Regions from separate parts of the Bacillus sp. FSL R5-0422 genome, predicted to be linked through region 2. Evidence: predicted binding sites of a transcription regulator. Region 2 holds the regulator's gene; the other holds the start of a gene.
What was found. The regulator LexA, encoded in region 2, represses DNA repair genes until DNA is damaged. The targets are predictions, from matches to a motif close to CGAACATATGTTCG.

Region 1 (4,425 bases), 390 kb from region 2:
AGCTCAAATGCGAATACCCGAACGAACATAAGGTAACGCCGATGAGGATAATGCTAAAGACCGTATCTTTTTGGATAATGGAAAGAGCTTTTTTGACACCAATTTGTTTCGTACTTTCTGGAGCAGCAACTGGATGCTTCTGAAATTGCCAGGCTAGCGTTAATCCGTATAACAAATAAATGAAGGCAGCGACGAGAAATGGAAAGGTTGTTTTCGATGACCCGAGATATAAGCCAAGTAGAGGACCGAAGATGACCCCTATGTTAATGGCTGTATATCGTAAATTAAACACAAACAACCGAATACTTGATGGAGTGACATCAGATAAGAGCGCCTTAGATGTTGGTTCAAACAGTGCTCGGCACAGTCCGTTTAAAGCGTTCATGATAAAGAAGACCCAAATGGCATCTGCAAATGCAAAGCCAACAAAGACAAGTGTCCAGCCAAAGATTGATAGAAGCATGACCTTTTTTCTTCCGATACGATCAGAAATATATCCACCGTAAAAACTTGCAACGATCCCAATCAGAGAGCTAACGGCAATGATTAATCCAGCAGAAGAAGCTGAGGCGCCTTTGACTTGTGTTAAATAAACGGCCAAAAAAGGAATGCTCATGGATGTCGCCATTCGGCCAAATATGGTGCCGATGATGATCGTCCAACTAAGCGGATGTAGCGTACGTAAGTTATTTTTCATGCTGTTTCTCCCCTGAGTTTGTAAGATGTTCCAATCATACATGAAAAATTGTGCAAATTAAATACACAATTTGATGGAGAGGGCATCCGCCATATGGCAGAGAAGCTTGATTGCTCGTATTTGGAGGCACATGCTTTTTTTTGCCGGTGCTTTTATGACACTGATTCGCGTGGTTATTTGCCACAATTTAATTAAGGTCGATCGCGACGATTTGCTGCAAGGACAGGTTGAGAACATCTTCATCATTGACGATTTTTATGCGCTGCGTTTCATAATGAATGACTTTTACCCAGCCCCAAAACTGCTCTTTCCTACCTGCTGCGGCATATGTTACGCAAATCGCTTGATCCTCGGTAATCGACTGTGTGATCAAAAAATTCATTTCCTCCAGTTGATCGGTGCTCAGCGGGGGAGGGGTGTATTCTTTTTTCTTTCGTTTTTGAGCAAGCAGCTGCTCCCGGTGCTCTGGAAGCATCATTCGGCTTGATTCCCACATGAGGTTGTATCCAGGTGTTAATTTATTGGGATTCATGGCTGTTCGCCTCCGTTATTTGTAATGTCCGCCAATTTTTTCGGCGCGATGATATGCCTGGCCTGCGCTTGTCAGTGACGAAGCATGCAGCAAGGCAGCAGGTCCATACTTTATGTGGATCGCATCAAATACTTTGCTGAGTTTGTCTTTTTGAACATGATGATCAAATAAATTTAACTGATACTGGCTGTCAGACTGCAGCTGTGAGAGAGTAATACCGACACTTCGAATGGGCTGACCATCCCAGTGCTGCTGGCATAGCTGAATAGCTGCCTCTGCAATATCTGTCCCGTACTGTGTAGGTGAATGAAGCTTGATTTGTCTATGAAATCCAGTCGGGTGAGAAAAATCAGCGCCTCTCACGCCAACAGACACTGTTTGACCAAGATAATGCTTAAAGCGTGCACGTCTTGCCACTTCTTCGCTCAATTCAAGAAGAGCGACTTTGATGTCCTCAAAAGACGCATAATCATGGGGGAGAGTCATATGATGTCCCACCGCTTTTTGCTCATTATGTGTGTGTACGGTGACCGGAGAGGGATCATGCCCTAATGCTGTTCGCTGCAAAAGTTCTCCGTTGATTCCCCAGCGTTTTTTAAGCCGATCTAACGGATAAGTAGCAAGCGTTCCGATGGTACTAATGCCCATTCGTTTTAAATGGTGCTCCATTCGTTTACCAACGCCAAATAATTTTCCAATCGGAAGCGGCCATAAATCAGCCGAAACACTGTCTGCGCGAAGTTCATAGATGCCAGATGAGTTTTTTTTAGCAAAATGGTCACAAGCCATTTTGGCGAGTACTTTATTAGGACCGATGCCAACACGTGCGTAAATACCGGTCTGGTTCATAATGGTAGTTTGTATATTTTGAGCGATCTCACGGGGAGAACCGAGTAGTGTCAGACTGCCTGTAATATCGAGAAATTGTTCATCAATTGAATATGGTTCGACAAGATCTGTGTATTGTTCAAGCAGTTCTGTGATCATGACAGAAATATCAAGATAACGCTGCATCCGGGGGCGTACGACGACAGCTTCGGGGCATTTCTCCTGTGCTTCCCATAATCTTGATGCATTTTGTACGCCCCGTTTTTTAGCAAGCGGGCAGGCAGCAAGTACGACCCCGCTCCGCCGCTCAGGATCTCCAGAGACGATGAGCGGCACATCCTTCAAGTGGGGAGCCTCCACTTTTTCGACTGACGCATAAAACGATTGCATATCCACAAGCAGAATGGCTCGTTCATTCATTATTTTCACCTCTTAGAACGTATGTTCTGTTCTTATTGTAACCGTCAGGAGGCGAAATTGATACTGGTAAATCATTCAAAGAAAAGAGTGTAAAACCATACAAAAAAGACAAAGTGGAAAACACTTCGTCTCATTTGATACAACATATTTTAAGCATGTGCTAAATTGTAAGATGTTTGGAGCGGCTCAGAACGCAAACGATAGGCCGTCAGTTTTTTCTTAGGCTTATGAGTAAATTGCCGAACCACATCTACGTGGTCATCGTAATGATACAGATAAAGGGTCACATCATGCTTACCAAGCTTTGTTTGCATAGTAAGCGGTGCAGGCCCTTCCTGCGGATGAAGAAAACGCTCTTCATCACCAGGATAAATATAATAGCGTTCAATAAAGATCGCATCATTAAAATGTTGAATAATGTCAGATGCTTGTTGATCATCGAGCGGACGATCTTCAAACATGATCGTTGTTTGATCACTTGTTACTTTTGCATGCACTGCATAACGACTAAAAAGGCGTTCCACAACACCAGAAGGCAGCGAAGTGACAAGAAGCTTTAAAAGACTAAACACAACAAGTGAAGTAACAATCCAAACCAATATCATCATCTCCAATAAACATTTGTTACATTTCCTATATGAACCATCTTAACATACCAAAAGAATGAAACTTTCGCACAAAAAGTGAACTTTTTGAAATAAGTGTGAAGATTTAAAAGGAGATGACGGTGAAAGAACGAAATCAACAAAGCTGAAAGAAAAAAGGCAGGCACGTAATCTTTACAAATAATTCATCGGACAGGTAGACTATTGAAACAACAGGTTTTTATAAAAAAGAGAGTGGTAAGCCAAAATGAAAAGGGGCGAGGTCATCATGATACGTCAAGTGAAGCCGTCAGATTTTTATGCCGTCACATCCGTCATCCAAAGCTGGTGGGGAGGTAGGGATTTGCGCGCAAAATTGCCGAAACTATTTTTTGAACATTTTCAGCAAACAAGTTTTGTCGTCGTCGAAAAAGGTGAACTGATTGGCTTTTTAGTCGGTTTTTTATCGCAATCTCATTCAGATGAAGCGTATATTCACTTTGTTGGGGTACATCCTGATCACCGGAAATTAAAGATCGGCAAAATCCTCTATCAAGCGTTTTATGAAGCGGCTCAAAAGGAAGGGAGAACAACAATTAAAGCTGTCACAGCTCCTGTTAATAGAGTCTCCATTGCTTACCATACAAAACTCGGTTTTCAAATCGAAAAGGGAGATAAAACAGTGGACGGCATTTCAGTTTTTTCAGATTACGACGGCATTCATGAAGACCGTGTGTTATTTGTGAAAAAGCTGGAGGAAAAGGTATGATCATTCGGCTCGATCAACAAAACAAAGAGCAAGCAAAACAAATTTTACATATCCAACTTGCCGCATATCAGCGCGAGGCAGAACAAATTGGCTATCAAGATTTACCACCCTTAAAACAAACGGTCAAAGACATTATGAAAACAGATGAGAAATTCATAGGGTTTGAGACAGAAGGACAGTTGTTAGGAATCGCTTCATATGAAATGCATGAGGACAGAATTGTCCTCAGCCGATTGGCTGTGCACCCTCATCATGTCCATCAAGGAATCGGAACAAAGCTGATGCAATTCATTATCAATCATCAACTACCAATTGAGCTCACTACGGCGGAAGCGAATACCCCAGCGATTCAGCTCTATGAAAAGCTAGGGTTTCAACAGACGGATCGTTTACAAGTAGAAAACAATCTGATCTTAACCAAAATGGAACGGTCGATGCTTCGAAAGGTAGAAGTGATTGAATATCAAACGAGCTGGCCAGACGAATGTCGCCGTGAGCTTGCCAAGCTGAAAGAGGTGGTGGGCAGTAACTGGATAAATGGTCACCACATTGGCAGTACGTCAATCAAAGGCATGGCCGCCAAGCCGATCATTGA
Region 2 (4,425 bases):
TGCCGTTAGTAGGTGATATTGATACAGCGAGAGCAAAGATTATTTTAGAAAATACGCTGAAACAGTGCTCACAAAAAGGTGTGCAGCATTTATGTATTGATTTATCGGGCGTTGTCATTATTGATACAATGGTGGCTCAGCAAATTTTTGATCTTGTCACATCACTTCGGTTAATTGGAGTAGAGACAACCATTTCAGGAATCAGACCAGAAATTGCCCAAACCGCTGTACAGCTCGGGCTTCCTTTTAATGAATTTCGCACGGCAGCATCACTTGCTCACGCATTAGAACGCATGACTGAATTTTCTCCAATATAAAAACCAGGCCGATTAATGGCCTGGTTTTTTATTTAGATAACAGCGTCAATTTTTGTGACTTTCCAATCTTTTTGTCCTTTTTCGAACGTAACTGTTCTTTTTACTTTGCGACCGTCAAGTGTTGGGACAGTGAATTCATATGTGCGGACTGTTTGTTTTTTAGAGACAAGTTTAGGTGTTGCTTTATCCCAATTAAGCATATTGTCTCCGTCGCCAACTGGAACAGCCATTTTACCTTTATGAACAATGAACTGGTAGTCTTTTAAACCTTGATTGATGGCTTCTTTTGTGAAAACTTGAGATAGGTAGCTGTTTAGTTTTTTCTTTGTATCAAATGTTTTAGAAAGATAGTTGTAAGTCATGTCTTTATAGCTAAATGATTTTAATTTGTAATCAGAATGTTCCTTAATTTTGTAGCCTGACATCGCACTCCAAAAGTGTTCTCGTGCATCAAGGGCAATATGTAACGCTTCTTTATTTGTCAAAGTGGCTGGTTTTTTAGAAGCGGCCAATGTTGTAGATTGTAATGAGATCATAAGCATAATAGCAGTTAATAAAACGAATAATTTTTTCAAGGCAATTGCCTCCTTTTCTCAATGAAAACTTCTTATGTTACAAATGTTACAATAATTACAGTGATATTACAAGTATTAAATTAAAATGTTTTTTATTTCTTTTCTTTCTATATATATAACGTTTAAAGGTGGCAAAAAGTTTTCATTTTTTTATTTTTTCTTTATATCTAGTATTTAACCGTTCTAAAGAAGAACAAAACGTTTTTTGGAAAAGTTTCTTTTTGGACGTTCAACACGCTTTTTCATTTATGTCATATACTATCGTGATGAATGTCTAAGAAAGTGGTGTTGAATATGTATTATCCGTATGAAGGTATGTGGAATGGGTACTCATATGATAGGCAGATGCAAGGTTTTCCGTCGTTTCCTTCACAAGTTGGAGGATTTCCAGGATTCCCATTCGGAGGAGGAGGCACTGGGCACGGATCTAGTGGCTCAGCCCCGCCAGCTCCACCACAGCATATTATTTCGCAATATCAGCAAGCATTATCACAGCCTCAAAGCATGCAGTCACTAATTTCAGGGCAAACAGGTGGAGGGCAGCAATCGGTTCAATTCGCTGCGGGATGTAATAGAAGATGGACGATTGTCTTTATGAGAAACGGTCAAGTATTTTTAATGTATGTCCTGTCCTCACAGCCATTCGGGAGAACAACGGGCTTTATTTGGCCGAACTTTACATTTGGTTCCTTCCCAAGCTCGAGTATTCTTGCCTATTCTTGTTCATAAAAAAAAGCCGGTTCTCATCATTAGCTGATGAAATACCGGCTTTTTTTAGTGAATATTTCTAAATACGCCAATCACTTTACCTAGTATACTTACATTCTGTAAAATAATCGGTTCCATAGATGGATTTTCTGGCTGTAATCTAAAGTGAGTATTTTCTTTATAGAAACGCTTGACTGTCGCTTCATCTTCCTCTGTCATGGCGACGACAATATCTCCATTGTTAGCAGTGCTCTGCTGACGAACAATGACATAGTCCTTGTCCAAAATACCTGCGTCAATCATACTTTCTCCCATAATTTCAAGCATAAATACTTGTTCATCTGGTGCTGCAAAAGTTTCTGGAAGAGGGAAGTATTCTTCTACATTCTCAACAGCTGTAATAGGCAAGCCTGCTGTTACTTTTCCGATGACTGGTACGTTCATTACAGCACTCTTTGGAATATTCAATTCCTCTTCATCTAGTACTTCGATCGCTCTAGGTTTTGTCGGGTCTCTTCTTATTAAGCCCTTCGTTTCTAGTCTAGCTAAATGTCCATGAACCGTTGAACTGGATGCTAGACCGACAGCTTCTCCAATTTCACGAACGGATGGGGGATAGCCCTTACTTTTTACTTCTTCTTTGATGAATGTCAGGATATCGAGTTGTCTTTTTGATAGCTTCGTCATCTTTTGCACCTCAAAACGTCAATTTTAAAGAAATTATAGCATGTTTTTCCTAACAGTACAAACATAGGTTCGAAAAAAACGTTTGACAGAAACGTTTGTTCGTATTTATAATAAGTGACAGAAAGAACGAACACACATTCTATTAGGAGAGATGACATTATGAGGTTAAAAGAATCTATTATTTTTATTGGGGTATTCTCATTCATCGTTGGCATATTTCTCTCACTTATTGCAGTCACAAGCCATAATGATCCAAATCAATATGTTAAAATAGAAGTTCAATCAGGTGATACTCTTTGGGGGTTAGCTGATCAAGTAAACGACAGCAAATCTATTGATAAAAATGCGTTTATTGACTGGGTCACTCAGCACAATGATCTTGCTTCAACAGAAATCCAGCCTGGTGACATCCTTGTCATACCAGTCAAAAAAGAGCATCCAGTCGTATATCAACTTGCAACAGTACAGTAGAAAGGTCGATTGAAGACATGAATGCAATCATCTATGCGAGAGTAAGCACTGTCAAAGAAGAGCAGGAAACCTCGCTGAAGAGACAAGAAGAAGAATTGCTGGCTTTAGCTGCTATGCACAAGATGAATGTGGTTAAAGTTATTAAAGAAAAAGCAAGCGGGTATGATCTAGATCGCGATGGTGTGTTTGATATGCTAGCTACACTAAGAGAAAAGTCAATTGATGCTGTTCTTATCCAGGATGAAACACGTCTCGGAAGAGGACAAGCAAAAATTGCGCTTCTTCATTGTCTTTTTAAAGAGAATGTGAAGGTGTACAGTACGTTTCATAGAGGCGAGCTTGAGCTTTCAGAAGCTGATGAAATGGTGATTGAGATCGTCGGAGTCGTTGAAGAATATCAACGAAAAATTCATAACCTGAAAATCAAGCGGGGAATGAGAAGAGCCGTAGAAGGCGGGTATCAGCCCGAACTGAATTTAAAACAGCAGGATCATGCGCCTGGCCGTGAGCGTATTGAAGTGCCGATTTCAGAAATTGTTCGATTAAGAAAGAACAACATGACCTTTGCCGAAATCGCAGCAACTCTTCAGGCACTAGGTTTTGACATTTCAAAAGCAACGGTCCATAGAAGGTATCAAGAATATGAAAAAGGTTTGATCACCTAAAGCTTGATTTGTTGTCAAAGTGATCGATATTTAGTAGTATGTAGAGAAAATGTTTTAAAGGAGTTAGTCATGATTTCTAAAAATCAGCTTGCAAGAATCAATGAGCTTTCAAAAAAGTCAAAAGAGACCGGATTGTCAGACGCTGAAAAAACAGAACAAAAGCAATTAAGAGAAGAGTATTTAAAAGCTTTTCGTTCTTCTATGAAAAATACACTTAAAACCGTGAAAATCGTTGACCCTGAAGGAAACGATGTCACACCAGAAAAATTAAAAAGAGAAAGAGATCAAAACCTTCATTAAGCTTATGATTTCTTGAATTTTGAAAAGATGGGAAAAACATTCTCATCTTTTTTCATTTTTGCATAACTTTTTAGGTGATCGATAAACTAAATGTGACAAAATCACTCTTTTTCAGCGTGAAATAGTTGTGAAAAAAGGACAGTAGATTTATGATAATGGTGTACACAAGATACGGAAGGGGATTTATATGGAAACGATTGAATTGAAATCTATTGCAACAATACGTACTCTCTCCATAGACGCAATTGAAAAAGCGAATTCCGGTCACCCTGGAATGCCGATGGGTGCTGCACCAATGGCATACGCTTTATGGACGAATCACTTAAACGTAAGTCCGCAAAACCCAAATTGGTTTAACAGAGACCGTTTTGTATTATCTGCGGGACATGGTTCTATGCTTCTATATAGCATGCTTCATTTAAGCGGATACAACCTGAGCATCGATGATCTAAAACAATTCCGCCAATGGGGTAGCAAAACCCCTGGACATCCTGAGTTTGGACATACAGAGGGCGTAGATGCCACAACAGGTCCTTTAGGACAAGGGATTGCCATGGCAGTTGGTATGGCACTTGCAGAAAGACATCTTGCGGAAACGTATAACAAAGACAACTTTAATGTTGTAGATCACTATACATACAGCATTTGCGGAGATGGAGACTTAATGGAGGGGATTTCCTCTGAAGCTGCTTCCCTTGCTGG

Region 1: a site for LexA is predicted at 2,492-2,505, ahead of MKX52_RS10585 (DNA polymerase IV). Genes of this name have one in related genera too.

The regions. Positions count from the first base shown of each region.
Region 1 covers NZ_CP152014.1:2,081,808-2,086,232, reverse strand. The annotation lists gene MKX52_RS10595 (MFS transporter) at 1-697, opposite strand, end outside; gene MKX52_RS10590 (YolD-like family protein) at 885-1,229, opposite strand; gene MKX52_RS10585 (DNA polymerase IV) at 1,245-2,477, opposite strand; gene MKX52_RS10580 (YfmQ family protein) at 2,627-3,076, opposite strand; gene MKX52_RS10575 (GNAT family N-acetyltransferase) at 3,351-3,830, shown strand; gene MKX52_RS10570 (GNAT family N-acetyltransferase) at 3,827-4,425, shown strand, end outside.
Region 2 covers NZ_CP152014.1:1,693,690-1,698,114, forward strand. The annotation lists gene MKX52_RS08470 (STAS domain-containing protein) at 1-317, shown strand, start outside; gene MKX52_RS08475 (IseA DL-endopeptidase inhibitor family protein) at 350-892, opposite strand; gene MKX52_RS08480 (hypothetical protein) at 1,187-1,621, shown strand; gene lexA (transcriptional repressor LexA) at 1,667-2,287, opposite strand; gene yneA (cell division suppressor protein YneA) at 2,447-2,758, shown strand; gene MKX52_RS08495 (recombinase family protein) at 2,776-3,423, shown strand; gene MKX52_RS08500 (DUF896 domain-containing protein) at 3,493-3,723, shown strand; gene tkt (transketolase) at 3,911-4,425, shown strand, end outside.